Linked DNA regions of Hydrogenophaga sp. SL48. The protein of the gene in region 1 interacts with the protein of each later gene in a pairwise test. Links are inferred from orthologs where the notes say so. Each region holds a gene or a part of one and is shown in the gene's direction. Other genes may lie near its edges.

Region 1 (15,306 bases):
CTGGAGGTCTGGAAGGCGCGCACCTCCATCGTGATGAAGCGCAGCATGGCCTCGGGCTACGCCGGGGTGGACAACCCGCTCTTCTACAAAGACAACAACCGCATGCTGTTCGGCGATGCGAAGAAGATGCTCGACGAGGTGCTGGTGGCTCTGAAGAGCTGAGCGCGCGATGACGGAAGGGCCGCTCAAAGCCGGTCCTTCTCTTTTTGATAGCGCCAGAGGCTTTCAATCAGGCGTTTCAGGACGGCATGTCAGAATCCCGTCAGGGAAAACACGCGCGCACGAATCGGGTGGCCGCGCGAGAATGCTGGTTGACGATTTGTAACAGACCCCCCTGGAGACCCACATGAGTGAACCGACGCAGGCGTCCGCCGTTCGTCCCTGGCTCGGCGCCTACCCGAACGGCGTGCCGGCCGACATCGATGTCGCCCAGTACCCGTCGCTGGTGCACTTGCTCGAAGAGAGCTTCCAGAAGAACGCGGGCCGTCCTGCCTACAGCTTCATGGGCAAGGAGTTGAGCTTTGCCCAGACCGACAGCCTGTCACAGGCTTTTGCGGCTTATCTGCAAGGGCTGGGTCTGGTGAAGGGCGATCGTGTCGCGATCATGATGCCCAACGTGCCGCAGTACCCCGTGGCGGTGGCCGGCATCCTGCGCGCGGGCTTCGTGGTGGTGAACGTGAACCCGCTCTACACGCCGCGCGAACTGGAGCACCAGCTCAAGGACTCGGGTGCCAAGGCCATCGTCATCATCGAGAACTTCGCCGCCACGCTGGAGCAGTGCCTTGCCAGCACGCCGGTCAAACACGTGGTGCTCACCGCCATGGGCGACCTGCTCGGCCTGCTCAAAGGGGCGGTTGTCAATTACGTGGTGCGCAACGTCAAGAAGATGGTGCCCACCTTCGATCTGCCGACCGCGGTGCGGTTCAACGACGCGATCGCCAAGGGCACGCGCGGCAGCCTCAAGCGCCCCGACATCAAGCCCGACGACGTGGCCGTGCTCCAGTACACCGGTGGCACCACGGGCGTGAGCAAGGGTGCGGTGCTCCTGCACCGCAACGTGATCGCCAACGTGCTGCAGTCCGAGGCCTGGAACGAGCCCGTCATGAAGCAGGTGCCGGCGGGCGAGCAGCCCACCAGCGTGTGCGCGCTGCCGCTGTACCACATCTTCGCGTTCACGGTGAACATGATGCTGGGCATGCGCACGGGCGGCAAAGTGATCCTGATCCCCAACCCGCGCGATCTGCCGGCCGTGTTGAAAGAGTTGAGCAAGCACACCTTTCACAGCTTTCCGGCGGTCAACACGCTGTTCAACGGCCTGGCCAACCACCCCGACTTCAACACCGTCAACTGGAAGAACCTCAAGGTCTCGGTGGGCGGGGGCATGGCGGTGCAGGGTGCCGTGGCCAAGCTCTGGCTGGAGAAGACCGGATGCCCGATCTGCGAAGGCTACGGTTTGTCCGAAACCAGCCCGTCGGCCAGCTGCAACCCGACCACCAGCACCGAGTACAGCGGCACGATCGGCGTGCCGCTGCCCAACACCTGGATGAAGTGCCTGGACGACGAGGGTGTGGAGGTGCCGCAGGGCCAGCCGGGCGAGATCGCGATCAAGGGGCCGCAGGTGATGGCGGGCTACTGGCAGCGGCCCGACGAGACCGCCAAGGTCATGACCGCCGACGGCTTCTTCAAGAGCGGCGACGTCGGCATCATGGATCCGCGCGGTTATTTCAAGATCGTGGATCGCAAGAAGGACATGGTGCTGGTGAGCGGCTTCAACGTCTACCCGAACGAGATTGAAGACGTGGTCGCCCAGCTGCCCGGCGTGATGGAGTGCGCCGTGGTCGGTGTGCCTGACGACAAGTCGGGCGAGGCCGTCAAGCTGGTCATCGTGAAGAAAGACCCGGCGCTCACCGAAGCGCAGGTGCGCGATTTTTGCAAGAGCAACCTCACAGGCTACAAACAGCCCAAGGTGATTGAGTTCCGCACCGAGATGCCCAAGACGCCGGTGGGCAAGATCCTGCGGCGAGAACTGCGCGACAAGAAGTAACCCCCCTGCGCCGCCTGCGGCGTCACCTCCCAGGGGGCAGTGCGAGTGGCCCGGCGAAGCCGGTTCCACCGCGTTCTGGGCCAAGGCACGCGCTCCGGAGTCACCTCAGACTTCTGATCCAATGCGGGGCATGAGCACCCCCACCCGCACCGCTATTGTTTCGGCCCTGCACGACGAACTCGCCAGCGTGCTGGCGCTCATGCCCGACGAACAGAAGCAGACCGTGGGCGGACGCGAATTCTGGATGGGTCACTTGCACGGGCAGGACGTGGTGGCGGTGCTCAGCGGCATCGGCAAGGTGGCGGCGGCCACGACCGCCACGCTGCTCATCGAGCGCTTCGGCGTGAACCGCATCGTGTTCACGGGGGTGGCCGGCGGGCTGGGGCCTGGGGTGAACGTGGGCGACGTGGTGCTGGCGCGATGCTTCCTGCAGCACGACATGGACGCCTCGCCGCTGTTCCCGCGCCACGAGGTGCCGGGCTACGGCCGCGCGCGGTTTGAGGCCGATGCGCCACTGACCGACGCGCTGGAGCTGGCCTGCGATCGCATGCTGCACACGCTGCCGCAGCAGCTGGGCGCCCAAACCGTGAGCGCGTTCGGCCTGCAAGCGCCTCGCCTGCACCAGGGCCTGCTCATCAGCGGCGACCGCTTCGTGGCCACCACGGCCGAAAGTGAGGCCTTGCAGCGCGAGCTGCCCGACGCCCTGGCGGTGGAGATGGAGGGCGCCGCCTTCGCACAGGTGTGTCACGACTTTGGGGTGCCACTCGCGGTGGTGCGCACCATCTCCGACCGCGCCGACGACGACGCGCACGTGGACTTTCCGCGCTTCCTGCGCGAGGTGGCCAGCCGTTACAGCGGTGCCGTGATCGAAGCCTTGTTCCAGCCATGAGCACGCCTCGGACACTGGTGGCGGGAGCGGGCAAGCTGGCCAACGAGGTGCGGGTCGGTCTGGGGGCTTCGGCGGGCCAGTGGACCGACCGCCACGCCCTGCCTCCGCGTGCGATGGAGCGGGTCACGGCCATCGTGCACGCCGGCTCGGGGCGGGAGCTGCCCGAGATCGTGGGTTTCTGCCGAGAGCGTGGTGCGGTGTTGATCGAGCTGTCCACCGGCACCGACGTGGCCGCGCTGGCGCAGGGCATTCCCGTGATCATCTGCCCCAATGCCAACATCCTGATGCTCAAGTTCATGGCGATGCTGGGGCGCAGCGGACCCTGGTTCCAGGGCAGCCGGATCACCATCACCGAATCGCACCAGGCGGACAAGACCTCGGTGCCGGGCACGGCGGTGGCCATGGCCGAGGCCTTGGGTGTGGACCCCGGGGCGATCATGTCGGTGCGCGATCCGGCGGTGCAGACCGGTCAACTCGGCCTGGCGCCACAAGACCTGGCGCGGCACGCGTTCCACCGCATCCAGATCGACGACGGCGCCTGCGCCATCACCCTGGAAACCCGCGTGCTGGGCAACACGCCTTACGTGGACGGTGTGCGTCGCATCATCGACGCCGCGCAGTCGCACCCGCTGGAGCGCCGGGCCTACGGCGTGCTCGAATTCATCGACAACGGATGGCTGTGAGCCGCCGCCGCATCAGGCTCACTTCAGCCAGCCACGTTTCCTGAAGTACAGCATCGGCACCACGGCAGAGATGACCATCAGCGCGAGCGCAAACGGGTAACCCCATTTCTGGCTCAGCTCGGGCATGTACTGGAAGTTCATGCCATAGAGGCTGGCGATCAGGGTGGGGGGCAGCAGGGCCACGCTGGCCACCGAGAAGATCTTGATGATCTTGTTCTGGTTGATGTTGATGAAACCGACCGTCGCGTCCATCAAGAAGTTGATCTTGTCGAACAGGAAGGCGGTGTGGCTGTCGAGCGAATCGAGGTCGCGCAGGATCTGGCGCGCGTCCTCGAACTGCTCGGCGCTCAGCATGCGGCTGCGCATCATGAAGCTGACCGCGCGGCGCGTGTCCATCACGTTGCGGCGGATGCGGCCCGACATGTCTTCGTGGCGCGCGATGGCCGACAGCACCTCGCCGGCCTTGTTGTCCGTCACGTTGCCGGCCAGCACCTGGCGGCTGACCTGCTCCAGGTCGTCGTAGATGTCTTCGAGCGTGTCGGCGCAGTACTCGGCGTCCGCATCGAACAGCATCAGCAGCACGTCCTTGGCGTTCTCGATCAGCCCCGGCATGCGGCGCGCGCGCATGCGCAGCAGGCGGAACACCGGCACGTCTTCGTCGTGGATGGAGAACAGCACGCCTTGGCTTTTCAGCGCGGCGTTGTGTTCGTTCAGGATGAAGGCCACGCGGATGGCGCGCGGGTTTTCATCGTCGTCGATCAGGAAGTCCGAGCGGATGTGCAGCTCGCCGTTGTCCTCTTCGAAGAAACGCGCCGACTCCTCGATGTCCTCGTCCATCGCGTCTTCGGGAATGGACAGGCCGAAGTGCTGTTTGACCCAGCGGCGTTCTTCGAGCGTGGGTGCTTCCAGATCGACCCAGATCGGTTTGAACCGGGCCAGCTCTTCGAGCGACTCGATTTCTTCCTGGAACAGGCGGCCATTGGCCAGGGTGAAGACGTTGAGCATGGGTGCTCCCGGGCGGTGGGTCTGAAAAGGGCCGGCGCAGGCGGCGGAGGGCGATTCGGGCGGCGCTTTCAGCCGACCGACCGCCGGTTGTCAGACGGTGGCGGGGAGGGCTGAAAGCACACAACTGGGGGGTGTGCTGTCCATGGGGCTCTCGGTGGGTGGAGACTGCGGCGATTATGTCACCGCCGCCCGCGCTGCGGTCTGCGCGGGCGTGGCAAAAAAGTCCGACAGTTCGTCCTTTCGGCGCCAGGCGTCGGCCTCGCCCAGCTGGATGAGCGCGTTGACGAAGTCCGGTTCGAAGAGCAGGTAACTCGCGAGCGAAGCGGCGCTGCCGGCCTCGCCCTGACCGGTGTTGAGCGCGCCCAGACCGGTGAGGGTGTTGCGGGTGGCGGCGGGCAGGGATTTGACGTGCTTTCGCGCCAGTTCGTCGAGCGAGAAGCTCGGCTGCAAGGCCAGGACCCGGACCGGGTGGTAGGGCAGTGCGCCCGCCAGCTCGGCCGGCAGGCGCGACAGCGTCTGGCTGACCCGCTGGGTCTGCTCCACGTCGGCCTGCAGGGTGTCGTGAAACACGCTGGCCATGGCGTGGCCGGCGATGGTGCCGGCCGTGGGTTCGTTGGCAATGCGCACGCCCATGCCCGAACGTTGCGGTTGACCCGCACCGATGGCCAGGATCTTTCGCGCGCCAAACTGGATGGCCGGGGAGAGCGGCGAGAGCTGGCGCATGGAGCCGTCGCCGAAATGTTCGCGATGTCCTTCCACCCAGAGCGGCACGGCCGGGAACAGGAAGGGTATGGCGCTCGATGCCATGAGGTGTTCGATGGTGAGCGGCTGGAACTCGGCGCGCCGACCCGGCCGGTGCCAGGGCTGGACCGGGTGGTCGGGGCGGGTCTGGCAGAAGGTCCAGTGTTCACCGGTGGTGTAGCTGGAGGCGGTCACACCCAGCACGTCCAGGTGTTGTGCCGCCAGCGCTCGCTCCAGGCCCCGCAGATCGATGGTTCGGTGGAGCGTGTCCACCAGGGGCAGGGTATCGAGCAGCGCGCGGTGGCGCCGGACCTGCCGTGCCAGCGTGAGGCCCGCCACGATGCGGTTGGCGTGCACCCAGCGCGGCGCATCGAGGCGGTAGACCCGATGTGAGCGCAGCCCGCTCCAGAAGGTGGCCAGATCCAGCAGGGCTTGCACGCCGTGCTCGGCCCGGCTGGCGAGGTAGGCGGCGTTGAGCGCGCCGGCCGAGGTGCCGAACAGCCAGCGGAAAGGAAAGGCGGTGCGGGCCGCGCCACCGGAGGTGGCCCAGTGGCCTTGCATGGCCGCCAGTGCTTTGAGCACGCCGGCCTGGTAGGCGGTGCGAGCGCCGCCGCCCATCAGCACCAGCGCACAGCCGCCGTTGGATGTGGGCGATGCGCCAGCGGGCAGCAGGTTGTGGGAGATCAGCGTATCGAGGGACACTTTTTCCAAAACCTTGTGAGGCCGCGCAGCGGGGCGAGGCGGATACATTGGGCAGTTGCCCAAAATCATGACACATCCCCTGCTCACCCCACGCCGCGAACGCTGGCTGTTGCTCACCATCGCCGGCATCCAGTTCACCCACATCCTCGACTTCATGATCATGATGCCGCTGGGGCCGCAGTTCACGCGCCTCTTCGGCATCAGCGACGCGCAGTTCGGCCTGCTGGTCGCGGCCTATACCCTGGCCGCCGGCGTGTCGGGCCTGGCCGCCGCCACCTACGTGGACCGGTTCGACCGCAAGCACCTGCTGCTCACCCTGTACGCGCTGTTCGCGCTGGCCACCCTGGCTTGTGGCCTGGCGCCGGGCTATGGGTTTCTGATGGTGGCGCGCGTGGCCGCCGGCGTGTTTGGCGGTGTGCTGTCGGCCCTGGCGCAGACCATCGTCGCCGATGTGATTCCGTTCGAGCGCCGGGGACGTGCCATGGGCATCGTCATGTCGTCGTTCTCGGTGTCTACCGTCGCCGGTGTGCCGCTGGGCCTGTTCCTGGCCACCCACCTGGGCTGGCAGGCGCCCTTCATCGGCATCGCGGTGCTCAGCGGCGTGCTCGCACTGGCTGCGGCCGCGACGCTGCTGCCGCTCAACCACCATTTGAAAGCGAATGACCGGCCCTCGATCTGGAGAGGGATCGGCATGGTGCTGGTCGACCGCAACCACCAGCGTGCCTTCGCTTTTTCCGCGCTGCTGATGTTCACCGGTTTCACCGTGTTGCCCTACTTCACCATCTACATGCAGGCCAATGTGGGCGTGTTGCCGGAGCAGATTCCCTACATCTACCTCTGCGGCGGCGTGGCCACGCTGTTCACGGCGCGGCTGTTTGGCCGCCTGGCCGACCGCATGGGCAAGGTCCCCACCTTCACCATGCTGGCGCTGGGGGTGATCGTGCCGTTGCTGGCCACCACGCTCATGCCCCGGTGGCCGCTGTGGGCGGTGTTGATCGTCTCGACCGGGCTGTTTGTCTTCATGAGCGGCCGGATGATTCCGGGCATGGCGCTGGTCACCGGGGCCGCCAACCCGGCCCTGCGTGGCACCTTCATGGCGCTCAATGCCTCGGTGCAGTCCGCCGCCATGGGGCTGGCGTCGTTCGTCGGCGGGCTGATCATCAGCCGCGACGCGGCCGGTCTGGTGCAGCACTACTGGGTGAGCGGTCTGGTGGGCGTGGGCGCCAGCCTGGCGGCGATGGCTCTGGCGCGGCGTGTGCGCGTGCACAGCTCGAAGGCGGGTCCCCGGCCCACCCTGTGAATGCCAAGGTTTGCCTTTTCACCCTTTGTTGCAGTGCAAGCTTGCGCCGCTGCTCTTTCATGGGCATAGTGGGTCCAGACATCCCCGTGGCCGCCGGGAGGTCTACCCGCCCGGCGGCTTGTGTCAACCCGGAGCATAAGGAGGCTCTTTTATGAACCTGACAATCAGCGGTCACCATCTCGAGGTCACCCCCGCCCTGCGCGGATACGTCACGACCAAGCTGGAGCGAATATCACGTCACTTTGACCAGGTGGTCGACATCAAGGTGCTGCTGACGGTGGACAACCTGAAAGAAAAGGACATGCGGCAAAAGGCGGAATGCAACATCCATGTGAAGGGCAAGGACCTGTTTGCCGAATGCGCCAACGCCGACCTCTACGCTGCGGTCGATGAGTTGGCCGACAAGCTGGACCGCCAGGTGCTGCGTTACAAGGACAAAGCCCAGGATCACAACCATGGCTCTGCCAAGCGCCTGATGTGATCAACCCGGCGGTCGCTCTGCCGGGACGGCCGTCGTGCATGTTGCAATGCAACAAGCCGCTTGTAAAGTCAAGCGGCTTTTTTGTCCCCGCAGTCTAGCCAACCGCGCCCAACTCGGCATAATTTGCGGTCCAACGAGGCCCACATGAACCGACTATCCGTGATTTTGCCCGCTCCGCAGGTGCTGGTTGCTGTGGATGCCACCAGCAAAAAGCGCGCGTTTGAAGAGGCCGGTTTGCTGTTCGAAACGCTGCATGGTCTCAACCGTGCGCTCATCACCGACAGCCTTTTTGCCCGCGAACGGCTCGGCTCCACCGGTCTTGGCCACGGAGTGGCGATTCCGCACGGTCGCATCAAGGGCCTGAAGCAACCCCTGGCCGCTGTGTTCCAGCTCGCCAGCCCGATCGGCTTCGATGCGCCCGACGAACTGCCTGTCCAGCTGATGATCTTCTTGCTGGTGCCAGAAGCCGCGACGCAGAAGCACCTGGAAATCCTCTCCGAAATCGCCGAGCTGCTCAGCGACAGCGCTTTGCGTGAGCAGATGAAAACCTCGACCGATGCGGGCGAGCTGCACACCCTGATCACCGGCTGGCAGTCGGCCCACGCCGCCGCGTGAAGCCCACCGTTGTCAGCGCCGACGTTCTCTTTGAGGACCATCGGGATGCCCTGAAGTGGCAGTGGGTGGCTGGGCTCGGGGCCTCTGAACGCCGCTTTGACGAGGTGGCGATCCGGGAGGCGCGGTCCGGTGCCGACCTGGTGGGGTACCTCAACTACATCCACCCTTACCGCGTGCAGGTGTTTGGTGAGCGTGAGATGGCCTACCTCACCAGCGCCAACGAAGACGACAACCGCCGACGCATCGCGCGCATCGTGACGCTGGAACCGCCAGTGCTGATCGTCGCCGACGCTCAGGCCGTGCCCGATGCGCTGATGGCGATGTGCGAACGGGCGCAGATACCGATGTTCGCGACACCCGAGCCGGCGGCATTCGTGATCGACGTGCTGCGGGCCTACCTCTCACGCCATTTCGCCGACCGCTCTTCCATGCACGGCGTGTTCATGGACATCCTCGGCATGGGTGTGATGATCACCGGCGAGTCGGGTCTGGGCAAAAGCGAACTGGGCCTGGAACTGATTTCGCGCGGGCACGGTCTGGTGGCTGACGATGCGGTCGATCTGTACCGCATCAATCAGACCAGCATCGAAGGGCGATGCCCGGAGTTGCTGCAAAACCTGCTGGAGGTGCGTGGCATCGGCTTGCTGGACATCAAGGCCATCTTCGGCGAGACGGCGGTGCGCCGCAAGATGCGGCTCTCGCTCATCGTGCACCTCGTGCGGAAAGAGACCATGGAGCGCGATTACGACCGCATGCCCCACGAGCCGCTGTACCAGGATGTGCTGGGTGTGCCGGTGCGCAAGGCGGTGATCCAGGTGGTTGCTGGTCGCAACATTGCGGTACTGGTGGAGGCGGCTGTGCGCAACACCATCCTGCAGTTGCGCGGGATCGATACCTATCAGGAATTTGTCGCGCGCCATCGCGCGGCGATGCTGCGCGGAGAATGACCCGCCGGGGACGGGCTCAGCGCTGTGACGCCGGTGAAGTGCGGTGCGGACAGTCGGGTTTGCTGCAGCTGGCGTAAAGGGACAGCGCGTGTTCCTGCAGCACGAAGCCGCGGGTTTTGGCGATCAGTTGCTGCCGCTTCTCGATCTCGGGATCAAAGAACTCCTCCACCCGGCCGCAATCGAGGCACACCAAATGATCGTGGTGCTGGCCTTCGTTGAGTTCGAAGACCGCCTTGCCTGATTCGAAGTTGCTGCGCGTGAGGAGGCTGGCCTGCTCAAACTGCATCAGCACACGGTAGACGGTGGCCAGGCCGATGTCGGAGTGCTCGTCCAGCAACACCCGGTACACATCTTCCGCGGTCATGTGGCGCTGCTTGGCGTTCTGGAACACCTCAAGGATCTTCAGCCGTGGCAGCGTGGCCTTCAGCCCGGTGCTTTTGAGTTCATCGATATTGGTCATGGACGGGCGGGAGAAGCGGGCGGGCAGCGCGGCTGCGGACAGAGCCTTTCAGGACCCCGGGGCTACAATGACCGGATCATATCGCCAGCGCGCACCGACCGTGGCAATGTCCTGCCGTTCTCCGCGGTCGAGCGCGCCTTTTGTGGGTTGCATTCATGCGCCAGTTTTTCTCCCTTTCCGCCCCTCGGCTGCCGGCTCCAGATCGGAGCGCGAGCCAGCGGTGCACGCCCCTGGTGCTTGCCTTGTGCCTGTGTCTGGGCGCATGTTCCAGCCTGCGTGACAAGCTGCCGAGCGCTGAGGGCTTGATCACGCCCTACCGGATCGACATCCTTCAGGGCAACGTCGTCACGCGCGAGCAAGCCCAGGCCCTGCAACCAGGCCAGACCCGTGAGCAGGTGCGCGGGCTGCTGGGCTCGCCGCTGCTGACCAGCGTGTTCCATGCCGACCGTTGGGACTACGTGTTCACCTTCAAGCGCCAGGGGCAGGCGCCGCAGCAGCGCAGGTTGACTGTGTTCTTCAAGGGGGACGCGCTGGAGCGTCACGAGGCTGACGAACTGCCCAGCGAATCCGAGTTTGTGTCTTCGCTGGACTCCCGCCGCAAGGCCGACAAGGTGCCTGTGCTGGAGGCCACCGAAGCGCAGCTGAAGGCGTTCGAATCAAGCAACGCCGTTCCTGGTGCGGCGCCCGCTCCATCGACCGCCACCCCAGCCGCCAGTTACCCGCCACTGGAAGCCCCCGGAGCCACGCGATGAGCGCGGTGCTCCAGAGCCCGCACCGCGTGTGCGTGGCCGGTGCCAGCGGCCGCATGGGCCAGATGCTGGTGGAGGCGGTGCAGGGCAGCGGGGACTGCGTGCTGGCCGGCGCGCTCGACATCGCCGGCAGCCCGGCCATCGGTCTGGACGCGGGAGCGTTTGCGGGTCGTGCCACTGGGGTCGCGATCACGGCCGACCTGGGCGCAGGTCTGTCCGGTAGCCAGTTCCTGATCGACTTCACGCGTCCCGAAGGCACGATGCAGCACCTGCGGTCCTGCGTGGAGCACGGCGTGAAGCTGGTGATCGGCACCACCGGTTTTTCCGAGGCGCAGAAGGCGGAGATCGCCGAGGCCGCCCAATCCATCGCCATCATGATGGCGCCCAACATGAGCGTGGGCGTGAACGTGACGATGAAGTTGCTGGACATGGCGGCCAAGGCGCTGTCCACCGGCTACGACATCGAGATCATCGAGGCGCACCACCGCCACAAGGTGGACGCGCCCAGTGGCACCGCACTGAAGATGGGCGAAGTGATCGCCGGTGCGCTAGGCCGTGACCTGAAAGACTGCGCCGTCTACGCCCGCGAGGGCGTGACCGGCGAGCGCGATCCCTCAAGCATCGGCTTTGCCACCGTGCGCGGCGGCGATATCGTTGGTGACCACACCGTGCTGTTCGCGGGCATCGGCGAGCGCATCGAGATCACCCACAAGTCCAGCAGCCGCTCGACTTACGCCCAGGGCAGCCTGCGCGCGGTGCGCTTCCTGGCCGGGCAGTCACACGGGCTGCACGACATGTTCGACGTGCTCGGCCTGCGCTGAGCCCGCACCCTTTTCTTTTTCAGGAGATCCACACATGGGCGGCGTCTGGCAAACCATTTGGCAGGGCGATGCGGTCAGCCGCAGCGTGGCCTTGCTGCTGTTGGCCATGTCGGTCGCGAGCTGGGTGGTGATTCTCTGGAAGGGCTGGCTGCTGCGGCGCGCGGTGCGCGACGTGCACACCTCCACCGCCGCGTTCTGGCAGGCCGGTTACCTGGACGAAGCCCAGCAGCGCCTGAACGGCTTTGACTCCCGCCGTCTGGTGCTGCCGCTGCTGGAGGCCGCCCGCACCATCGAGCAGGCCGCGCCGCAAACCCTGGCCGCCGCCGGCGACCGCTCGCAGCAGCTCACCCGCGTGCTGCGCGACGCTTTGCACCGTGTGTTGCACCGTCTTCAATATGGGCAGGTGCTGCTGGCCACCGTGGGTTCCACGGCCCCGTTCGTGGGCCTGCTGGGCACGGTCTGGGGCATCTACAACGCGCTCACGGCCATCGGTGTGGACGGCAAGTTCCGCATCGAGCAGGTGTCTGGCCCGGTGGGCGAGGCACTGGTCATGACGGCCGCCGGTCTGGCGGTGGCCATTCCCGCCGTGCTGGCCTACAACGTGCTGGGTCGCCAGATCGGTCGCATCGAGGCCGATCTGGAGGGGTTTGCCCGCGATCTGCGCGAGTTGCTCGTGCACAGCGAGGCCCCGAGATGAGCTTCGGAAGGCTGGAAAAGCCCGCCCGGCACGAACCGATGAGCGACATCAACGTCACGCCGCTGGTCGACGTGATGCTGGTGCTGCTGGTGATCTTCATCATCACGGCCCCACTCATGTCCAGCCGGCTGGAGCTGGAGCTGCCCAAAGCCAGCGAGCCGGTGGCCGCATCGGCAGAGCCCGAGGCGTTCATTTCGATCAGCGTGGACCCCCAGGGGCAGGTGTTCTGGGACGAGCAGCCGGTCGACGCCGCCACCCTGAAGCAGCGCCTGACGCAAACCGCGCAGCGCGACCCGGAGACCGAGCTGCAGTTGCGCGCCGACACGGCCGTGCCCTATGGTCGCGTGGTGCAGCTGATCGGCCTGGCCCAGAGCGTGGGCCTGTCGCGCATCGGTTTTGTGGCCGATCCGGCCACGGGTGCGACCACCGCGCCGGCGCCGACGCGCTGAGCGCTGTCGCCTGCGGCGGGCAGGGCGCCCCAAGCCCTAAAATCGGGGGCTACGCAGCGCGCTGCCCCTTTCATTCACCGGCCCGGTCCGGTCCCTGGTTCATGCAAGAAAAATACGCCCACAAGGATGTCGAGCGCGCCGCGCACGCCCACTGGAACGCCAACGACGCCTACCGCGTGACCGAGGTCGCCGGCAAGAAGAAGTTCTACGCCTGCTCCATGCTGCCCTACCCCAGCGGCAAGCTGCACATGGGCCATGTGCGCAACTACACCATCAACGACATGCTCACGCGTTACCTGCGCATGAACGGTCACAACGTGCTGATGCCCATGGGCTGGGACGCCTTCGGCCTGCCGGCCGAAAACGCGGCGCTGAAGAACGGCGTGCCACCGGCCAAATGGACGTACGAAAACATCGCCTACATGAAGCAGCAGATGCAGGCCATGGGGCTGGCCATCGACTGGAGCCGCGAGGTCGCGACCTGCGACCCGACGTACTACAAATGGAACCAGTGGCTGTTCCTGAAGATGCTGGAGAAGGGCATCGCCTACCGCAAGACCCAGATCGTCAACTGGGACCCGGTGGACCAGACAGTGCTGGCCAACGAGCAGGTGATCGACGGCAAGGGCTGGCGCACCGGCGCCACGGTGGAAAAGCGCGAAATCCCCGGCTATTACCTGAACATCACGTCCTACGCCGACGAGCTGCTCGACCACGTGCAGCTGGGCAACCCCAAGGCGACCCTCAACGGCTGGCCCGACAAGGTGCGCCTGATGCAGGAGAACTGGATCGGCAAGAGCGAGGGCGTGCGCTTTGCCTTCCCGCACTCGATCCAAGGCGCTGACGGCGCGCTGATCGGCGACGGCAGGATGTACGTCTTCACCACGCGCGCCGACACCATCATGGGCGTGACCTTCTGCGCCGTGGCCGCCGAGCACCCGCTGGCCCACCACGCCGCATTGACCAACCCCGCATTGGCGGCGTTCATCGAAGAATGCAAGACCGGCGGCACCACCGAAGCCGAGCTCGCCACGCAGGAAAAGAAGGGCATGGCCACCGGCCTGTTCGTCACGCACCCTCTCACCGGCGCGCAGGTCGGGGTCTGGGTCGGCAACTACGTGCTCATGAGCTACGGCGACGGCGCCGTGATGGGCGTGCCGGCGCACGATGAGCGCGACTTCGCGTTTGCACTGAAGTACGACCTGAAGATCCAGCAGGTGGTGGCCGTGGAAGGCGAGATTTTTTCCGCATTCGCCTGGGCCGACTGGTACGGGGACAAGCAGCGCGGCGTGTGCGTCAACTCCGGCGTGCTCGACGGCTTGGGTCAGAAGGCCGCCGTCGACAAGGTCGCCGAGCTGCTGGCCGCCCAAGGCCTGGGCGAGAAGAAGACCACCTTCCGCCTGCGCGACTGGGGCATCAGCCGCCAACGCTACTGGGGCACGCCCATTCCCATCATCCACTGCGCGGAACACGGCGCGGTGCCGGTGCCTGAAAAAGACCTGCCGGTGGTGCTGCCGCAGGACTGCATCCCCGACGGCTCGGGCAACCCGCTGCACAAACATGAAGGCTTCCATGCTGGCGTGGTGTGCCCGGTGTGTGGCAAGCCCGCGCGGCGCGAGACCGACACCATGGACACCTTCGTGGATTCGTCCTGGTACTTCATGCGTTACTGCGACCCGACCAACAGCGAGAAGATGGTGGCCGAGGGCGCGGACTACTGGATGCCGATGGACCAGTACATCGGTGGCATCGAACACGCCATCCTGCACCTGCTCTACGCGCGCTTCTGGACCAAGGTCATGCGCGACCTCGGCCTCGTGAAGGTGGACGAGCCCTTCAGCAAGCTGCTGACCCAGGGCATGGTGCTCAACCACATCTACTCGCGCCGCACCGAGAAGGGCGGCAAGGACTACTTCTGGCCGCAGGACGTGGAGCACGTGTTCGACGAAGCGGGCAAGGTGATTGGCGCGAAGCTGATCAAGGCGGTGGAGTCCAGCGGGGTCACGCTGCCGGTGGGCACTGCGATCGACTACGAGGGCGTGGGCACCATGTCCAAGTCCAAGAACAACGGCGTCGATCCGCAGGACCTGATCGAGAAGTACGGCGCCGACACCGCGCGCCTGTACACCATGTTCACCGCGCCGCCCGAGGCCACGCTGGAGTGGAACGACGCGGCGGTGGAAGGCAGCTACCGCTTTCTGCGCCGCGTCTGGGGCTTTGGCAACAAGCTCTCGGCCACGGCGGACCTGGGCGCGCTCGCGGCCAGCGTGGGCACGCAGTCGCTGTCCAAGGCGGCCAAGGCGCTGCGCCTGGAGGTGCACACCGTGCTCAAGCAGGTGGACTACGACTACCAGCGCATGCAATACAACACGGTGGTCTCGGGCGCAATGAAGATGCTCAACGCCCTGGACGACTTCAAGGGCGACGGCTCCGCCGGTGACAACGCCGCGCTGGCCGAAGGTTTCGGCATGCTGCTGCGCTGCATCTACCCGGCCACGCCGCACATCGCGCACAGCCTCTGGACCGAGCTCGGCTACGCCGCCGCCTCGGGCGAGCTGCTCGACGCGCCCTGGCCGCAGGCCGACGAGGCCGCGCTGCAGCGCGACGAGATCGAGCTCATGCTGCAGATCAACGGCAAGCTGCGCGGCAGCGTCACCGTGCCGGCCAGCGCCGACAAGGCCGCCATCGAAGCTGCGGCCTTGGCCAGCGAGGCCTTCGTCAAA
Region 2 (15,263 bases), 200 kb from region 1 along the record:
AAACGTCAATTGAATGCTGCCATGACCGAGCCCGTGAATCCGAACGACGCCCTGCGCCAGCGCGTGCAGTCCAGCCTGGAGCGGCAGGGCATGATGGTGCAGCTGGGCGTGCGCCTGCTGGCCGTGGCGCCCGGCACCGTGACGCTGGTGCTGCCGTATTCCGACCGCGTGACGCAGCAGCAGGGCGGCTTCCACGGTGGCGCCATGGGCGCGCTGGCCGACATCGCGGGCGGCTACGCCGCGCTCACGGTGGCGCCCGAAGGCATGGAAGTCACGACCGTGGAATACAAGATCAACTTCCTCGCGGCCTTCCAGGGCGGCGAGCTGCAGGCCACGGGCCGCGTCACCAAGGCCGGCAAACGCATCATCGTCACCACCGCGGAGGTGGTGCATGTGGCGGCCGACGGCAAGCAATCGGACTGCGCCGTGATGCAGCAGACGCTGGTGCCGGTGCCCAAGACCTATTGAACCCATCCGATCGAACCCAAGGAGCCCCCCCCATGAACAACCTGCCCGGCCTCAATTTCCAGCTCGGTGAAGACATCGACGCGCTGCGCGACGCGGTGCGCGAATTTGCGCAAGCCGAGATCGCCCCGCGCGCGGCCGAGATCGACAAAACCGACCAGTTCCCCATGGACTGCTGGCGCAAGATGGGCGAACTGGGCGTGCTCGGCATCACCGTGCCCGAGCAGTACGGCGGCGCCAACATGGGTTACCTGGCGCACATGGTGGCCATGGAAGAGATCAGCCGCGCCAGCGCTTCGGTGGGTCTCTCCTACGGCGCGCACAGCAACCTGTGCGTGAACCAGATCAACCGCAACGGCACGCCCGAGCAGAAGGCGAAGTACCTGCCCAAGCTGATCAGCGGCGAACACGTGGGCGCGCTCGCCATGAGCGAACCCGGCGCCGGCTCCGACGTGATCAGCATGAAGCTCAAGGCCGAAGACAAGGGCGGCTATTACCTGCTCAACGGCAACAAGATGTGGATCACCAACGGTCCCGACGCCGACACCCTGGTGGTCTACGCCAAGAGCGAGCCCGAGATGGGCGCGCGTGGCGTCACCGCCTTCCTGATCGAAAAAGGCATGCCCGGTTTCAGCATCGCGCAGAAGCTCGACAAGCTGGGCATGCGCGGCAGCCACACCGGCGAGCTGGTGTTCCAGAACGTCGAGGTGCCGGCCGAGAACATCCTGGGTGGCCTGAACATGGGCGCCAAGGTGCTGATGTCGGGCCTGGACTACGAGCGCGCCGTGCTCACCGGCGGACCGCTGGGCATCATGCAGGCGGTCATGGACAACGTGATTCCCTACATCCACGACCGCAAGCAGTTCGGCCAGAGCATCGGCGAGTTCCAGCTCATCCAGGGCAAGGTGGCCGACATGTACACCGTGCTGCAGGCCGCGCGCTCGTTCGCCTACACCGTGGCCAAAAACCTGGACCTGCTGGGCACCGACCACGTGCGCCAGGTGCGCAAGGATTGCGCGAGCGTGATCCTCTGGACCGCCGAGAAGGCCACCTGGATGGCGGGCGAAGGCGTGCAGATCTACGGCGGCAACGGCTACATCAACGAGTACCCGCTGGGCCGCCTCTGGCGCGACGCCAAGCTGTACGAAATCGGCGCCGGCACATCGGAAATCCGCCGCATGCTGATCGGCCGCGAACTGTTCGCCGAGACCTGCTGAACCACAATTGAAGCCGGGGTGAAACGGCCTTGCCCGACAATGGCCAGGCTGTTCAACCACTTCTGATTGCCCCATGAGTTCATCGCTGCAAGACCTGTTTGACCACAACCGCGAATGGGCTGCGGCCATGGTTCGCGAGAAGCCCACCTTCTTCACCGACCTGCTGGCCCAGCAGAGTCCGCAGTACATGTGGATCGGCTGTTCCGACAGCCGCGTGCCGGCCAACCAGATCACCGGTCTGGCGCCCGGCGAGGTGTTCGTGCACCGCAACGTGGCCAACGTGGTGGTGCCGACCGACCTGAACTGCCTGTCCACCATCCAGTTCGCGGTGGATCAGCTGAAGGTGAAACACCTGATGGTGGTGGGCCACTACGGCTGCGGTGGCGTGAAGGCCGCGCTGAACGACACCCGCGTGGGGCTGGCCGACAACTGGCTGCGCCACATCAAGGATGTGCGCGACCGCCACGCCGCGCTCATCGCGGCCACGCCGGAAGACTTCCGGGTCGAGGTGCTGTGCGAACTCAATGCCATCGAGCAGGTGATGAACGTGGCCCAGACCACCGTGGTGCAGGACGCCTGGGCGCGCGGCCAGTCGCTCACGCTGCACGCCTGGGTGTACGCCCTGAGCGACGGCCTGTTGCGCGACATGCTGATGACGGTGGATGGCGCTGGTGGGCTGGAGTCCATCTACCAGGCGGCGCTGGCGGGTGTGGCGGCCAAACGCCGGAACACGGCCGCCTGAACCTGCCGACACAAGGCCCGGCATGTTTCCCCAGCGACTCGACTCCACCGTGGCCTACGCCATCGCCAAGGCGATGATGGACGGCTTCAACCGCCACTACCGGCTGTTCCGCACCGAGTCGGCGCGCGCCAAACACCGCTTCGAGACGCGCGACTGGCGCGGCCAGCAGCGCGCACAGCGCGAGCGCATCGAGTTCTACGACCTGCGCGTCAACGAATGCGTGATGCGCCTGCACAAGGAGTTCAAGGCCGAGCAGCAAGCCATGGACGTGTGGGAGCAGGTCAAGCTGCACTACATCGGGCTGCTGGTGAACCACCACCAGCCCGAGCTGGCCGAGACCTTCTTCAACTCGGTCTGCACCAAAATCCTGCAGCGCGCCTACTTCCAGAACGATTTCATCTTCGTGCGCCCGGCGGTCTCCACCGAGTACATCGAAAACGAAGAGCCGCAGGCCGCACCCACCTACCGCTGTTACTACCCGACCGCCGACAGCATGGAGGGCGAGGTCCTGCGCATGCTGCAGGACTTCGGTCTGTGCGTGCCCTTCGAAGACCAGGCGCGCGATGCGAGGCTGGTGCTGGGTGCCATGAAGCCGCACTTCGACCACGTGAAGCTGCGCGCCAACTTCCAGTTCCAGGTGCTCTCGGGCCTGTTCTTCCGCAACAAGGGCGCCTATGTGGTGGGCAAGATCATCAACGGATTTCAAGAGGTGCCGTTCGCGCTGCCGATCCTGCACAACGCCGAGGGCCAGCTGGTGGTGGACGCGGCGCTGTTCGGCGAAGACGACCTGCTGATCCTCTTCAGCTTCGCGCGCGCCTACTTCATGGTGGACATGGAAATCCCCAGCGCCTACGTGCAGTTCCTGCGCGGCATGATGCCGCGCAAGCCGCGCGCCGAGTTCTACAACGCGCTCGGTCTGGCCAAGCAGGGCAAGACGCTGTTCTACCGCGACTTCCTCTTCCACATGCGGCATTCCACCGACAAGTTCCGCATCGCGCCCGGTATCAAGGGCATGGTGATGCTGGTGTTCGACCTGCCGAGCTTTCCCTTCGTGTTCAAGGTGATCAAGGACTACTACCCACCGCAGAAGGACACCACGCGCGAGCAGATCCGTGGCAAGTACCTGCTGGTGAAACAGCACGACCGGGTGGGCCGCATGGCCGACACGCTGGAGTTTTCCGAGGTGGGTTTCCCACGCGAGCGCTTCACCGACGAGCTGATCGCCGAGATCCAGAAATTCGCGCCGAGCCAGCTGGAGATTAGCGACCGCAACGGGGACGGGGACATCGAGGTCATCCTCAAGCATTGCTACATCGAGCGGCGCATGATCCCGCTCAACATCTATCTGCAGGAGGCGTTTGACGCACTGCGGGCCGAGGGGGTGGACGACCTGTCGCTCAAGCGCGCGCGCCAGCAGCTCACCCGCGCCGTGGTGGAGTACGGCAACGCCATCAAGGACCTCGTGGCGGCCAACATCTTCCCGGGCGACATGCTGTGGAAGAACTTCGGCATCACGCGCCACGGCAAGGTCGTGTTCTACGACTACGACGAGATCGAGTACATCACCGATTGCAACTTCCGCCGTGTGCCGGCGCCGCGCAACGAAGAAGACGAGATGTCGGGCGAGGTCTGGTATTCGGTGGCGAAGAACGACGTGTTCCCCGAGACCTTCGGCCCCTTCCTGCTCGGCAACCCGATGGTGCGCGAGGAGTTCATGAAGCACCACGCCGACCTGCTCGACGCCGCCTTCTGGCAGGCTCACAAAGAGCGCATCGCTGCGGGCCATGTGTTTGACGTGTTTCCCTACGAGCGCGACCGGCGCTTCCATGTCCAGGCGGACAAAGAGCTGCTGGACTGACCTTTTTTTTCACTTCTGATCGGAGACTTTCATGACCGCATCCACAGACCCCATCGTCATCGTCGGCGCCGCGCGCACCCCCATGGGTTCGTTCCAGAGCGACTTCGCTTCCCAGTCCGCACACGATCTCGGCGGCGTGGCCATCCAGGCCGCCGTCGAGCGCTCGGGCGTCGACAAGTCGCTGGTCGACGAGGTGCTGTTCGGCAACTGCCTGATGGCCGGCCAGGGCCAGGCGCCCGCGCGCCAGGCCGCGCTCAAGGGCGGGCTGCCGCTGTCGGCCGGCGCCGTGACGCTGTCCAAGATGTGCGGCTCGGGCATGAAGGCCACCATGCTCGCGCACGACATGCTGCTGGCCGGCAGCGCGACCGTGATGGTGTCGGGCGGCATGGAGAGCATGACCAACGCGCCGTATCTGATGCTCAAGGGCCGCGGCGGCTACCGCATGGGCCACGACAAGATCTACGACCACATGATGCTGGACGGCCTGGAAGACGCCTACGAGGCCGGCCGCAGCATGGGCACCTTCGGCGAAGACTGCGCCGCCAAGTACAGCTTCACCCGCGAACAACAGGACGCCTTCGCCATCGCCTCGGTGACGCGCGCCAAGGCCGCCACCGAGAGCGGCGCCTTCGCCAAAGAGATCGCGCCCGTGACGGTGAAAGACCGCAGCGGCGAACGCGTGGTGTCCACCGACGAAGGCCCGGGCAAGGTCAAGCTCGACAAGGTGACCTCGCTCAAGCCCGCGTTCAAGAAAGACGGCACCATCACCGCCGCCTCCAGTTCGTCGATCAACGACGGTGCCGCCGCGCTGGTGCTGATGCGCGCCTCGACCGCGAAGGCGCAGGGCCTGAAACCTCTGGCCACGATCATTGGCCACGCCACGCACGCGCAGGAACCCAACTGGTTCGCCACCGCGCCGGTGGGCGCCACGCAGAAACTGCTGGCCAAGACCGGCTGGACCGTGGCCGACGTGGACCTGTGGGAAATCAACGAAGCCTTCGCCGTGGTGCCCATGGCGCTGATGACCGAGCTGTCGATTCCGCATGAAAAGGTGAATGTGAACGGCGGTGCCTGCGCGCTGGGTCACCCCATCGGCGCGAGCGGTGCGCGCATCCTGGTGACGCTGCTGCACGCGCTGCAGGCGCGTGGCGGCAAGAAGGGTGTGGCCACGCTGTGCATCGGCGGCGGTGAAGCCACGGCGATGGCCATAGAACTGATGTAACACCCCCGCGCCGCGGTCCGTGATTCACCCCGTCGCGCTGCGCGCGGCCCCCTCAAAGGGGGCGCCACACGCGGCCCGGCACAGCCGGTTCCGCAGTGGCTCTGGATAAGAAACCCATAGAGGCAACATGAGCACAGTTCTAGTCATCGGCGCGTCGCGCGGCATCGGCCTCGAATTCGTGCGCCAGTACCGCGAGGCGGGCGACCGCGTCATCGCCACCGCGCGCGATGACGACGGTCTGGAGCGCTTGCGGGCGCTCGGCGCCGAGCCGCTGCTGCTGGACGTGGCCCAGCCCGCCAGCGTGAGCGGCCTGTCCTGGCAACTCGATGGCGAGAAGCTGGATGTGGCGTTGTACGTGGCGGGCGTGATCGATCGCGGCAACGCGACCACCCCACCCACCCAGCAGGCCTTCGACCAACTGATGCACACCAACCTGTTGGGGGCCATGCAGGTGATCCCGCAGGTGCTGCCCTGGGTCGAGGAGGGCGGGGGCGTGTTCGCTGCGCTGTCGAGTGCCATGAGCCAGATCGGCAGCGTGCCGGGCAGCAACAGCTGGCTGTACCGCGTGAGCAAGGCGGCGCTGAACATGGCCGTGAGCAGCGCGCGCTTCGACTACCCCAAGGCCCGTCTGGTGACGCTGGACCCGGGCTGGGTGCAGACCGACATGGGCGGCGGCGCCGCGCCGCTGACGGCCGAGGCCAGCGTGCGCGGCCTGCGCGCGGTGCTCGCCAGCGTGGCCCCCGAAGACAACGGCCGCCTGATCCACCACGACGGCCGGCGCGCCGAGCACTGGTAAGACTTTCAAAACATCAACGAGACACACAAGATGCTGCTGACCGACGACCAGGTGATGATCCGCGACGCCGTGCGCGCCTTTGCCCAGGAACAGCTCTGGCCCAACGCCGCGAAGTGGGACAAGGAACACCACTTTCCCAAAGACGTGCACAAGGGGCTGGCCGAGCTGGGCGCTTACGGCATCTGCGTGCCCGAAGCGCTGGGCGGCGCGGGCCTGAGCTACCAGACCCTGGCCATCGTGCTCGAAGAGATCGCCGCCGGCGACGGCGGCACCAGCACCGTGATCAGCGTGACCAACTGCCCGGTCAACGCCATCCTCATGCGCTACGGCAATGCGCAGCAGCAAGAACAGTGGCTGCGCCCGCTGGCCGCCGGCCAGATGCTCGGCGCCTTCTGCCTGACCGAGCCGCACGTGGGGTCCGACGCCTCCGCGCTGCGCACGACGGCGGTGAAAGAGGGCGACGAGTACGTGATCAACGGCGTCAAGCAGTTCATCACCAGCGGCAAGAACGGCGATGTCGCGATCGTGATCGCGGTGACGGACAAGGGTGCCGGCAAGAAGGGCATGAGCGCCTTCATCGTGCCCACCAGCGCGCCGGGCTACGTGGTCGCGCGGCTGGAAGACAAGCTCGGCCAACACAGCAGCGACACGGCGCAGATCAACTTCGACCACTGCCGCATCCCGGCCGAGAACCTGATCGGCGCCGAAGGCGAGGGCTACAGGATCGCGCTGAGCGCGCTCGAAGGCGGGCGCATCGGCATCGCCTCGCAGAGCATCGGCATGGCACGCAGTGCGTTCGAGTGCGCCGTGAAATACGCGAAAGAGCGAGAGAGCTTTGGCCAACCCATCTTCAACCACCAGGCGGTGGGGTTCAGGCTCGCCGAGATGGCCACGCAGATCGAGGCCGCGCGCGCGCTCACCCACCACGCCGCCGCCCTGCGCGACGCCGGCCAGCCCTGCCTGAAAGAGGCGGCCATGGCCAAGCTGTTTGCCAGCGAGATGGCCGAGAAGGTCTGCAGCGATGCCATCCAGGTGTTTGGGGGCTACGGCTACGTGAGCGACTTCCCGGTCGAACGCATCTACCGCGACGTGCGTGTGTGCCAGATCTACGAAGGCACGAGCGACGTGCAGAAAATCATCATCCAACGGGCTTTGACCTGAGTTCCTGGGTTGTCTGCGGTGGCTCCGGTCATCCCCACGACCGATGACCTCTTTGGTGTTCGGACAGGTACGCACGTACATCACTTCAGCTTGCGGGCGCGGTGTGCTCTGCGCAGCGGCATCAAGGAGGAGACCCGGCGAAGCCGGGTCGGGGGACAGCCGCGGAGCAGAGCGCACCGCGTCCGCAAGCCCGCGAGGTCGATACCGGAAACGCTGGCGAGCCAGAACCACTCGTATGATCGTTCCACCATGAACATCATCATCTTGGGCGCCGGCCGCGTGGGCGAAAGCGTCGCGGAAAGCCTGGTTTCCGAGCAGAACGACATCACCGTCATCGACCAGGACCCGGCCCGGCTGCGGCTGCTGGAAGAACGGCTGGACCTGCGGGGGGTGGTGGGCAACGGCATCCAGCCCTCGGTGCTGCGCGAGGCGGGTGCCCAGGACGCCGACATGGTGATCGCCTGCGCCGCCAGCGACGAGTCCAACCTGGTGGTCTGCAAGGTGGCGCACGACATCTTCAACGTGCCCAGCACCATTGCCCGCCTGCGGTCCCCCGAGTTCATCGAAGGCGATCCGCTGCTGGGCAAGAGCGGTTTCGCGGTGGACCATGTGATTTGCCCCGAAGAGTCGGTGATGCGCTACATCCACCAGCTCATCAGCTACCCCGAGGCCTTGCAGGTGCTGGAGTTCGCCGACGGGCGCGCCAGCCTGATCGCGGTGCGCGCGACGCAGGGCAGCGCGCTGGCGGGCCACACCATCGGGGAGTTCCGCGAGCGCTTCCCGCAGGCCCAGATGCGCGTGGTGGCGCTCTACCGCCAGGACACCGAGGTGGAGGCCACCAAGAGCACGCGCATCCTCGCGGGTGACGAGGTCTTCGTGCTGGCCGACACGCAGAAGATCCGGTTCGTGCTCGGTGCCATCCACAACATCGACAAGCCGGTGCAGCGCCTGATGATCGCCGGCGGGGGCAAGGTGGGGCTGCGGCTGGCGCGCAGCCTGGTCGGCCAGTGTGAAGTCAAGATCATCGAGAGTGACAAGACGCGTTGCGAGTACTTGGCGAGCCAGTTGCCGTCCAGCATGCTGGTGCTGAACGGTGACGGGGCCGACGAGGACCTGCTGCTGGAAGAAAACGTGGGCGAGATGGACCTGTTCCTCGCGCTCACCAGCGACGACGAAGACAACATCCTGTCGTCGATGCTGGCCAAGCGCATGGGGGCGGGGCGTGTGATGTCGCTGATCAACCGGCGCGCCTACGCCGACATGATGCAGGGCAGCACCATCGACATCGCGATCTCGCCGTCGCAGACCGTGATCGGCGAACTGCTCACGCACCTGCGGCGTGGCGACGTGGTGGCGGTGCACAGCCTGCGCCGGGGCGCGGCCGAGGCGCTCGAAGGTGTGGCGCGCGGCGACCTGAAAACCTCCAAGCTGGTGGGCCGCAAGGTGGAAGAGATCAAGCTGCCCAAGGGCGCGCGCATCGGCGCCATCGTGCGCGGCGAGGGGCGCGGCTCGGAGGTGCTGATGCCGCACCATGACAGGGTGATCGAGACCGACGACCACATCATCATGTTCATCCCCCACAAGCGGCTCGTGCGCGAGGTCGAGAAGCTGTTCCAGGTGGGCGCCACCTTCTTCGGGTGACCCTGCGATGCTGTTCACCCTGCTGCCCGCCCTCGCCATCTTTTCCCGCATCCTGATCGGCTTCTCCCCCACCTTTCTCGTGCCGCTGGCCTGGGCCTGGTTCCTCGATGCCCACCACCACCTGCTGGTCTGGGAGGCGGGCTTTGCGCTGAGCCTGGGCAGCGGCGTGGTGCTGTGGTGGCTCACACGCAGCCACCGCCGCGAGCTGCAGGCGCGCGACGGCTTCTTGCTGGTGAACCTGGTGTGGCTGCTGCTGCCGGCCTATGCCGCCATCCCGCTGATGTACACCGTGCCCGACATCACCTGGGTCAAGGCCTATTTCGAGGCCATGAGCGCGCTCACGGCCACGGGCGCCACGGCACTGAGCGGGCTCGACAGCCTGCCGGTGTCGGTCAATGTGTGGCGCTGCTTCCTTCAGCTGATCGGCGGCCTGGGCATCATGCTGCTGGTGGTGGCGGTGCTGCCCATGCTGGGCCTGGGGGGCTATCAGGTCTACAAGACCGAGACGCCGGGCCCGATGAAGGACGCCAAGTTCACCCCGCGCATCTCGGAGACCGCCCGCGGGCTCTGGAGCGTCTACTTCGGCTTCTCCGTCGCTTGCCTTCTGGCCTACCGCTGGGCCGGCATGGGCTGGGCCGACGCCTTCATGCACATGTGTTCGACCATGGGGCTGGGCGGGTTTTCACCTTACGACGCCAGCATGGGGCATTTCAATTCGCAGAAGGTCGAGTGGGTGGCGATGGTGTTCATGGCGCTCGCGGGCATCAACTTCGTGCGCTATTTCGTTGTCATCCGTGGCCGCACCTTGCGCCCGATCACGGCCGACCGGGAAATCCGCACCTACGTGACGGTGCTGTCGATCTCGATCCTGCTGGTGGCCATCCTGCTGACGGCGCACGGCGTCTATGGCGATTTCGCGCAGTCGCTGCACAGCAGCGCCTTTCACGTGCTGTCGCTCGCGACCACCACCGGCTATGCCTCGACCGACTACGCGCAGTGGCCGGTGTTTGCGCCGGTGCTGCTGATGTTCCTGGGCTCGTTCGTGTCCTGCGCCGGCTCCACGGGGGGCGGCATCAAGATGGTCCGCATGATCCTGCTGATCAAGCAGGCGCGGCGCGAGCTGGTGCGCATCGTGCATCCGCGGGTGGTGAATCCGGTCACGCTCGGGGGCGCGGTGCTGCCCATGTCGGTCATGACCGCGACCTTCGGCTTCATGCTGATCTATGGCGCCACGATCATGGGCCTGACCATGGTGCTGCTGTTCACGGGGCTCGACCAGGTGACGGCGTTTTCATCGGTCGTGGCCACGGTCAACAACATCGGCCCGGGCCTGGGCCTGGTCGGGCCAGCCAGCAACTTCGGCGTGCTCACCGATTTCCAGATCTGGGTGCTGACCTACGCGATGTTGCTGGGGCGGCTGGAGTTGTTGAGCGTGCTGGTGCTCTTCACCGGCGCCTTCTGGAGGAGGTAGAGAGCACCCCCCGCGTCGCCTTCGGCGCCACCCCCCTCAAGGGGGGCGGCACTGGCGGCCCGGCAAAGCCGGTTCCGCGGTGCCCTCGGTTTGAGGCACGTCATTCCTCGTGGCGCACTTCAGTTCGGTGCTGCGGGAATGGTCAATCCCTTGGCCACCGCTGGCCGCGCGACAAACGCCGCCACCACGCGCTGCACCTCGGTGAACTCGGCGTAGCCCACCAGGTCGCCGGCCTTGTAGCGCTCGACCAGGTTGCGCACCCAGGGCCAGATGGCGATGTCGGCGATGGTGTAGTCGTCGCCCATGATCCAGGCGCGGCCTTTCAGGCGGTCGTTCAACACGCCGAGCAGGCGCTTCGATTCGGCGGTGTAGCGGTCGCGCGGGCGTTTGTCTTCGTAGTCCTTGCCACCGAAGTTGGTGAAGAAACCGACCTGGCCAAACATGGGGCCGACACCGCCCATCTGGAACATCAGCCACTGCAGCGTTTCATAGCGCGCGGCGGGCTCGGTGGGCAGGAAGCGGCCGGTTTTTTCGGCCAGGTAGACCAGGATCGCGCCCGACTCCCACAGCGCCAGCGGCCGGCCACCCGGGCCGTTCGGGTCGAGGATGGCGGGAATCTTGTTGTTCGGGTTCAGCGACAGGAACTCGGGCGAAAACTGGTCTTGCGTGTCGAAGGACACGCGGTGCACCTCGTAGGGCATGCCCAGCTCCTCCAGCAGGATCGACACCTTCACGCCGTTGGGCGTGGGCAGGCTGTAGAGCTGCAGGCGGTCGGGGTGGGTGGCGGGCCACTTTTTGGTGATGGGGAAGGCGGACAGGTCGGTCGTGGTGGTCATGGTGCTTTGGCTCCTCGTTGGACAACGCCCGACACGCTACCATCGCCACGCTCCGCGTGCTGGTCGCCGCTAACATGGACCCGCTCAAACAAGGAGACCGCCATGCCCATCACCAAAGGATTCCGCGCCCTCGTGGACGAAGCCACCGCGCAGATCACCACCTACAGCGTCGAGCAGGTGCGCGAGCGCCTGCAGGCCAACGACCCGACATTGCAGATGGTCGACATCCGCGACCCGCGCGAGCTGGAGCGCGAAGGCACCGTGCCCGGCGCCTTGCTCGCACCGCGCGGCATGCTCGAATTCTGGGTCGACCCGGACTCGCCGTATTTCAAGCCCGTGTTCGCCGACGAGCGCAAGGAGTTCGTGCTCTTCTGCGGCGGCGCCTGGCGCAGCGCACTGGCGGCCAAGGCCCTGCAAGAGATGGGCATGAGCAACGTGGCCCATGTCGAAGGTGGCTTTGGCGCCTGGGCCAAAGCCGGCGCGCCCACCGAAACCATGGAAGCCCACAAGGCCCGCCACGCGGCGCGCAAACCGGCCGCATGAGCGCAGCGCCGGGCCGTTCCCAAGCAAGCTCGCACCGCAGCCCGAAGGGCGAAGGACCTCCATGACCGAGTTCATCCCGTGCCCCTGCGGGCGAGCCGATGCGCGAGGCAAGGTCCTGGCGTTCGACGCCTGCTGCGGCCGCTACCTCGACCACGACACCCCCGCGCCCGACGCCGAGAGCCTCATGCGCTCGCGCTACAGCGCCTTCGTGCTGAGCCGCGTGGCCTACCTGAGCGCCAGCTGGCACCCCAGCACCCGGCCCGCCGAGCTCACGCTGGAGCCGGGCCAGAAATGGCTCGGCCTGGAGGTCAAACGCCACCGCGTGATCGACGCCGACCACGCCGAGGTTCAGTTCGTCGCGCGCTCGCGCGTGGGTGGGCGCGGTGTGCGCCTGAGTGAGACCAGCCGCTTCGTGCGCGAAGGCGGGCGCTGGTTCTATGTGGACGGAGATCTGAAGTGACGATGAGACGTGACATCGCGAAATTTGAAGCCGTGCTGTTCGATTGCGACGGCGTGCTCGTCGACAGCGAGCCCATCACCAACGGCGTCTTGCGCCAGATGCTCAACGAGGCTGGCTGGGCGCTGAGCCCGACCGAATGCGAGCGCATCTTCATCGGCAAGGCCGTGCGCGACGAGGCCGCGCGCATCGAGGCCGAGACCGGCCGGCCGCTCACCGACGCCTGGATGCGCGCCTTCTACGCCCGGCGCGATGAACGCCTGCGCGCCGAGCTGCAGACCGTGCAGGGCGCGCTCGACGCCGTGATCGCCGCCCACGGCCACACGGCCGGCCGCATCGCCTGCGCCTCCGGCGCCGACCGGCCCAAGGTCGTGATGCAGATCGGCATGGCCGGCATGTCGCCGTATTTCGGCGACCGCATCTTCAGCGGCCACGACCAGCCGCGCTCCAAGCCGCACCCCGATGTGTACCTAGCCGCCGCCGCCCACCTGGGCGTGGACCCCGTGCGCTGTCTCGTGATCGAAGACACCGCCACCGGCGCGCAGGCCGGCCTCGCGGCCGGCGCCACCGTCTGGGGCTACTGCCAGCACGGCGACGGCCGCGCCTTCGAGGGCCTGCCGGTAGCCCGCGTCATGCGGCACATGGCCGAACTCGCGCTAGCACTGCCCGCTCTGCGGTAAAAACGCGCCATGCACCTCACCCGCCGCCAACTGTTGGGCCACAGCACCGCCTTGCCCCTCTCCCCGCTTCTGCGGCTCATGCCGCTGGCCGGCCTCGGCCTCGCCGCCTGCTCCAGCGTCGAAACGACGAGCGTGCAGGCGCGCCTGCTCGGCAAATCCATCACCGTCATCAGCACCATCGGCACCACGCTGCGCCTCTCGTGGCGGGGCACCACCGTGTTCAACAACGAGCATGGCGAAGCCTTCGTGCCCGACTGGGGCTTCAAGGAGCAGCTCGAAACCCGCACGGTGGAGCTGCTCAGGGCCTCAGGGCGTTTTTCCAGCGTGCAGCGCGCCACCATCACCTCGACCCGCCGCGAGGAAGCGCTCAAGGAACTGAAGGAACTCAAGACGCCGACCGACCACGTCTTGCTGATCTCGGGCGCGCCGTCGGCCGACAGCATCTGGGCCACCAAGGAAGGCTTCTTCGGCCTCGGCATCGCGCAGCGCAGCATCCTGCAACTAGGCACCGAGTCGGTGGCCCACGCCTCTCTGCGGGTGGACCTGCTTGTGCCCAGCACCTTCGGCGCTGTGCTCGGCGAAGCCACCGTGACCACCGCCCAGCGTGTGCCCGCGCCCGCGCTGCTGCGCGGCCCGCGCCTGAACGACGAGCACGCCGCCGCCGCGCGCGAATCGCTCAAGGTGCAGGTGGACGCGGCGGTGCAGAGCCTGGTGAACCAGCTGGGGCTGGGGAAGGCGCCCGCGCCGGTGGCACCGCCTGCGGCACCGAAGCCGATGCCTGCGCCCGCAGTGGCGCCCGAGAGGCCGCTGGTCAATGGCTTGCCTGTGACCTCGCCGAACGTGGAAGGTCGGGGCATTCCCGCGCCGTCGAGCAGCGGGGTGGACATCCTGCCTGCGGGGCGCTGACAGAGGACCCTACAGCCGATCCAGTCCGACCAGCGCGGCGTGTTGCAGCAGCATGATGGTCTTGCCATCCTGGATCTCGCCCGCACCGATCATGGCCATGGCCCGAGCCAGCGGCAGCTCCAGGACCTCGATGTCTTCGCCCTCGCTGGCGTTGCCGCCACCGCCGCCCACGCGGTCGTCGGCCTCGTACTCCGCCACGAAAAAGTGCAGCCGCTCCGTGACAGACCCTGGGCTCATGAAGGCCTCGAAGATCTTGCGCGGCATGCGCACGGCAAACCCCGTCTCCTCCTGCACCTCGCGCCGGATGGCGGCGTGCGGGTCCTCGTCGTCCAGCAGGCCCGCACAGGCCTCCACCAGCATGCCGTCGGCCAGGCCGTTGGCGAAGGCGGGAAAGCGGAACTGGCGGGTCAGCACCACCGTGTCCCGCGTCCGGTTGAACAGCAACAGGGCTGCACCGTCGCCCCGGTCGTAGGTTTCGCGGTGCAGCCGTTGCCAGCTTCCGTTGCTGTGGCGGTAGTCGAAGGAGGTCTTCTTCAGCACGAACCAGTCGTCGGCCAGGACGCGCTGTTCGACGATGCGAACGCGGTCGCTCGCTGGCAGGGGGATCTCGCGGTGGTGCGGGCGCGGCATGTCAGGCGGCCTCGCAACGATCGGGCAGCTCGCTCACGTCGAAGCACACCAGCAACCCCCGTTCGCGTGCCCGGGCCACGTCCATGTCAGCGCCTTTCGATTCGCCCGGGATGCGCAGCACCGCGTCGCAGCGCTCGATCAGCCGGTGCGCGACCGGGTACTGGTACCGCTGAAACACCCCGTCCCCATGGACCTTGCCGCCTGCGGCGTGAATGATGGGCAGCGCCACCCACTCACCCACGATCGGAAGGTGACCGCGCTGGTAGATGGGCAAGGCCTGGCTCTCCAGCCGCGCGCGGTTGGCGGCGATGCGCCCGGGGTCTCCACCGGTGCCGGACATGTAGGGCCCGGCGATGAGAACCAGGAGCGGATGGGCCCTTGGCCGGGGCGGGCGTGCAGTGATCGTCATCGTGTAATTTCGTGCAGTGTCGTGTAATATCACGCAATCGTAACGCGCCCGAATCCCTCGCGCAAGAGACCCGACGTCGATCCCCATGCTCACCGCCCAACGCAAACAGCTCATCCTCAGTCGCCTCGCCACGCATGGGCAGATCGTGGCCGGGGAACTGGCTGAAGAGCTCGGCACCTCGGAAGACACCATTCGGCGCGATCTGCGCGAGCTCGCTCAGCAGGGCAAG

Evidence for each region.
Region 2: the proteins of IM738_RS23955 (region 1) and trkA interact in binary tests that used the Escherichia coli proteins (3 or more experiments, as listed by UniProt). The link is inferred for Hydrogenophaga sp. SL48 from one-to-one orthologs.

The regions. Positions count from the first base shown.
Region 1 is NZ_CP063400.1:5,024,258-5,039,563, forward strand. Bases 6,839-9,724 are described here. They hold IM738_RS23955 (PTS sugar transporter subunit IIA), read left to right. Parts: upstream 6,839-7,989; coding sequence 7,990-8,460; downstream 8,461-9,724. Other genes in these bases: IM738_RS23945 (MFS transporter), read left to right, coding at 6,839-7,364; hpf (ribosome hibernation-promoting factor, HPF/YfiA family), read left to right, coding at 7,516-7,845; hprK (HPr(Ser) kinase/phosphatase), read left to right, coding at 8,457-9,407; fur (ferric iron uptake transcriptional regulator), read right to left, coding at 9,424-9,724. In the rest of the region: pntB (Re/Si-specific NAD(P)(+) transhydrogenase subunit beta), read left to right, coding at 1-162; IM738_RS23920 (long-chain-fatty-acid--CoA ligase), read left to right, coding at 347-2,044; IM738_RS23925 (5'-methylthioadenosine/adenosylhomocysteine nucleosidase), read left to right, coding at 2,175-2,933; IM738_RS23930 (dihydrodipicolinate reductase), read left to right, coding at 2,930-3,616; magnesium/cobalt transporter CorA, read right to left, coding at 3,635-4,621; IM738_RS23940 (patatin-like phospholipase family protein), read right to left, coding at 4,796-6,064; more of IM738_RS23945, read left to right, coding at 6,132-6,838; more of fur, read right to left, coding at 9,725-9,867; IM738_RS23970 (outer membrane protein assembly factor BamE), read left to right, coding at 10,170-10,619; dapB (4-hydroxy-tetrahydrodipicolinate reductase), read left to right, coding at 10,616-11,437; IM738_RS23980 (MotA/TolQ/ExbB proton channel family protein), read left to right, coding at 11,472-12,134; IM738_RS23985 (ExbD/TolR family protein), read left to right, coding at 12,131-12,583; leuS (leucine--tRNA ligase), read left to right, coding at 12,685-15,306. UniProt on the Escherichia coli protein: Seems to have a role in regulating nitrogen assimilation.
Region 2 is NZ_CP063400.1:5,229,022-5,244,284, forward strand. Bases 7,064-9,906 are described here. They hold trkA (Trk system potassium transporter TrkA), read left to right. Parts: upstream 7,064-7,710; coding sequence 7,711-9,102; downstream 9,103-9,906. Other genes in these bases: IM738_RS24940 (acyl-CoA dehydrogenase family protein), read left to right, coding at 7,064-7,461; IM738_RS24950 (TrkH family potassium uptake protein), read left to right, coding at 9,113-9,906. Also shown: IM738_RS24910 (PaaI family thioesterase), read left to right, coding at 22-468; IM738_RS24915 (isovaleryl-CoA dehydrogenase), read left to right, coding at 501-1,682; can (carbonate dehydratase), read left to right, coding at 1,756-2,424; aceK (bifunctional isocitrate dehydrogenase kinase/phosphatase), read left to right, coding at 2,447-4,282; IM738_RS24930 (acetyl-CoA C-acyltransferase), read left to right, coding at 4,314-5,504; IM738_RS24935 (SDR family oxidoreductase), read left to right, coding at 5,632-6,300; more of IM738_RS24940, read left to right, coding at 6,331-7,063; more of IM738_RS24950, read left to right, coding at 9,907-10,573; IM738_RS24955 (glutathione S-transferase N-terminal domain-containing protein), read right to left, coding at 10,693-11,409; IM738_RS24960 (rhodanese-like domain-containing protein), read left to right, coding at 11,512-11,952; IM738_RS24965 (YchJ family protein), read left to right, coding at 12,014-12,412; IM738_RS24970 (HAD family hydrolase), read left to right, coding at 12,415-13,089; IM738_RS24975 (hypothetical protein), read left to right, coding at 13,099-13,995; IM738_RS24980 (NUDIX domain-containing protein), read right to left, coding at 14,005-14,625; IM738_RS24985 (DUF4406 domain-containing protein), read right to left, coding at 14,627-14,965; IM738_RS24990 (DeoR/GlpR family DNA-binding transcription regulator), read left to right, coding at 15,120-15,263. UniProt on the Escherichia coli protein: Part of the constitutive potassium transport systems TrkG and TrkH. May regulate the transport activity of TrkG and TrkH systems. Binds to NAD(+) and NADH.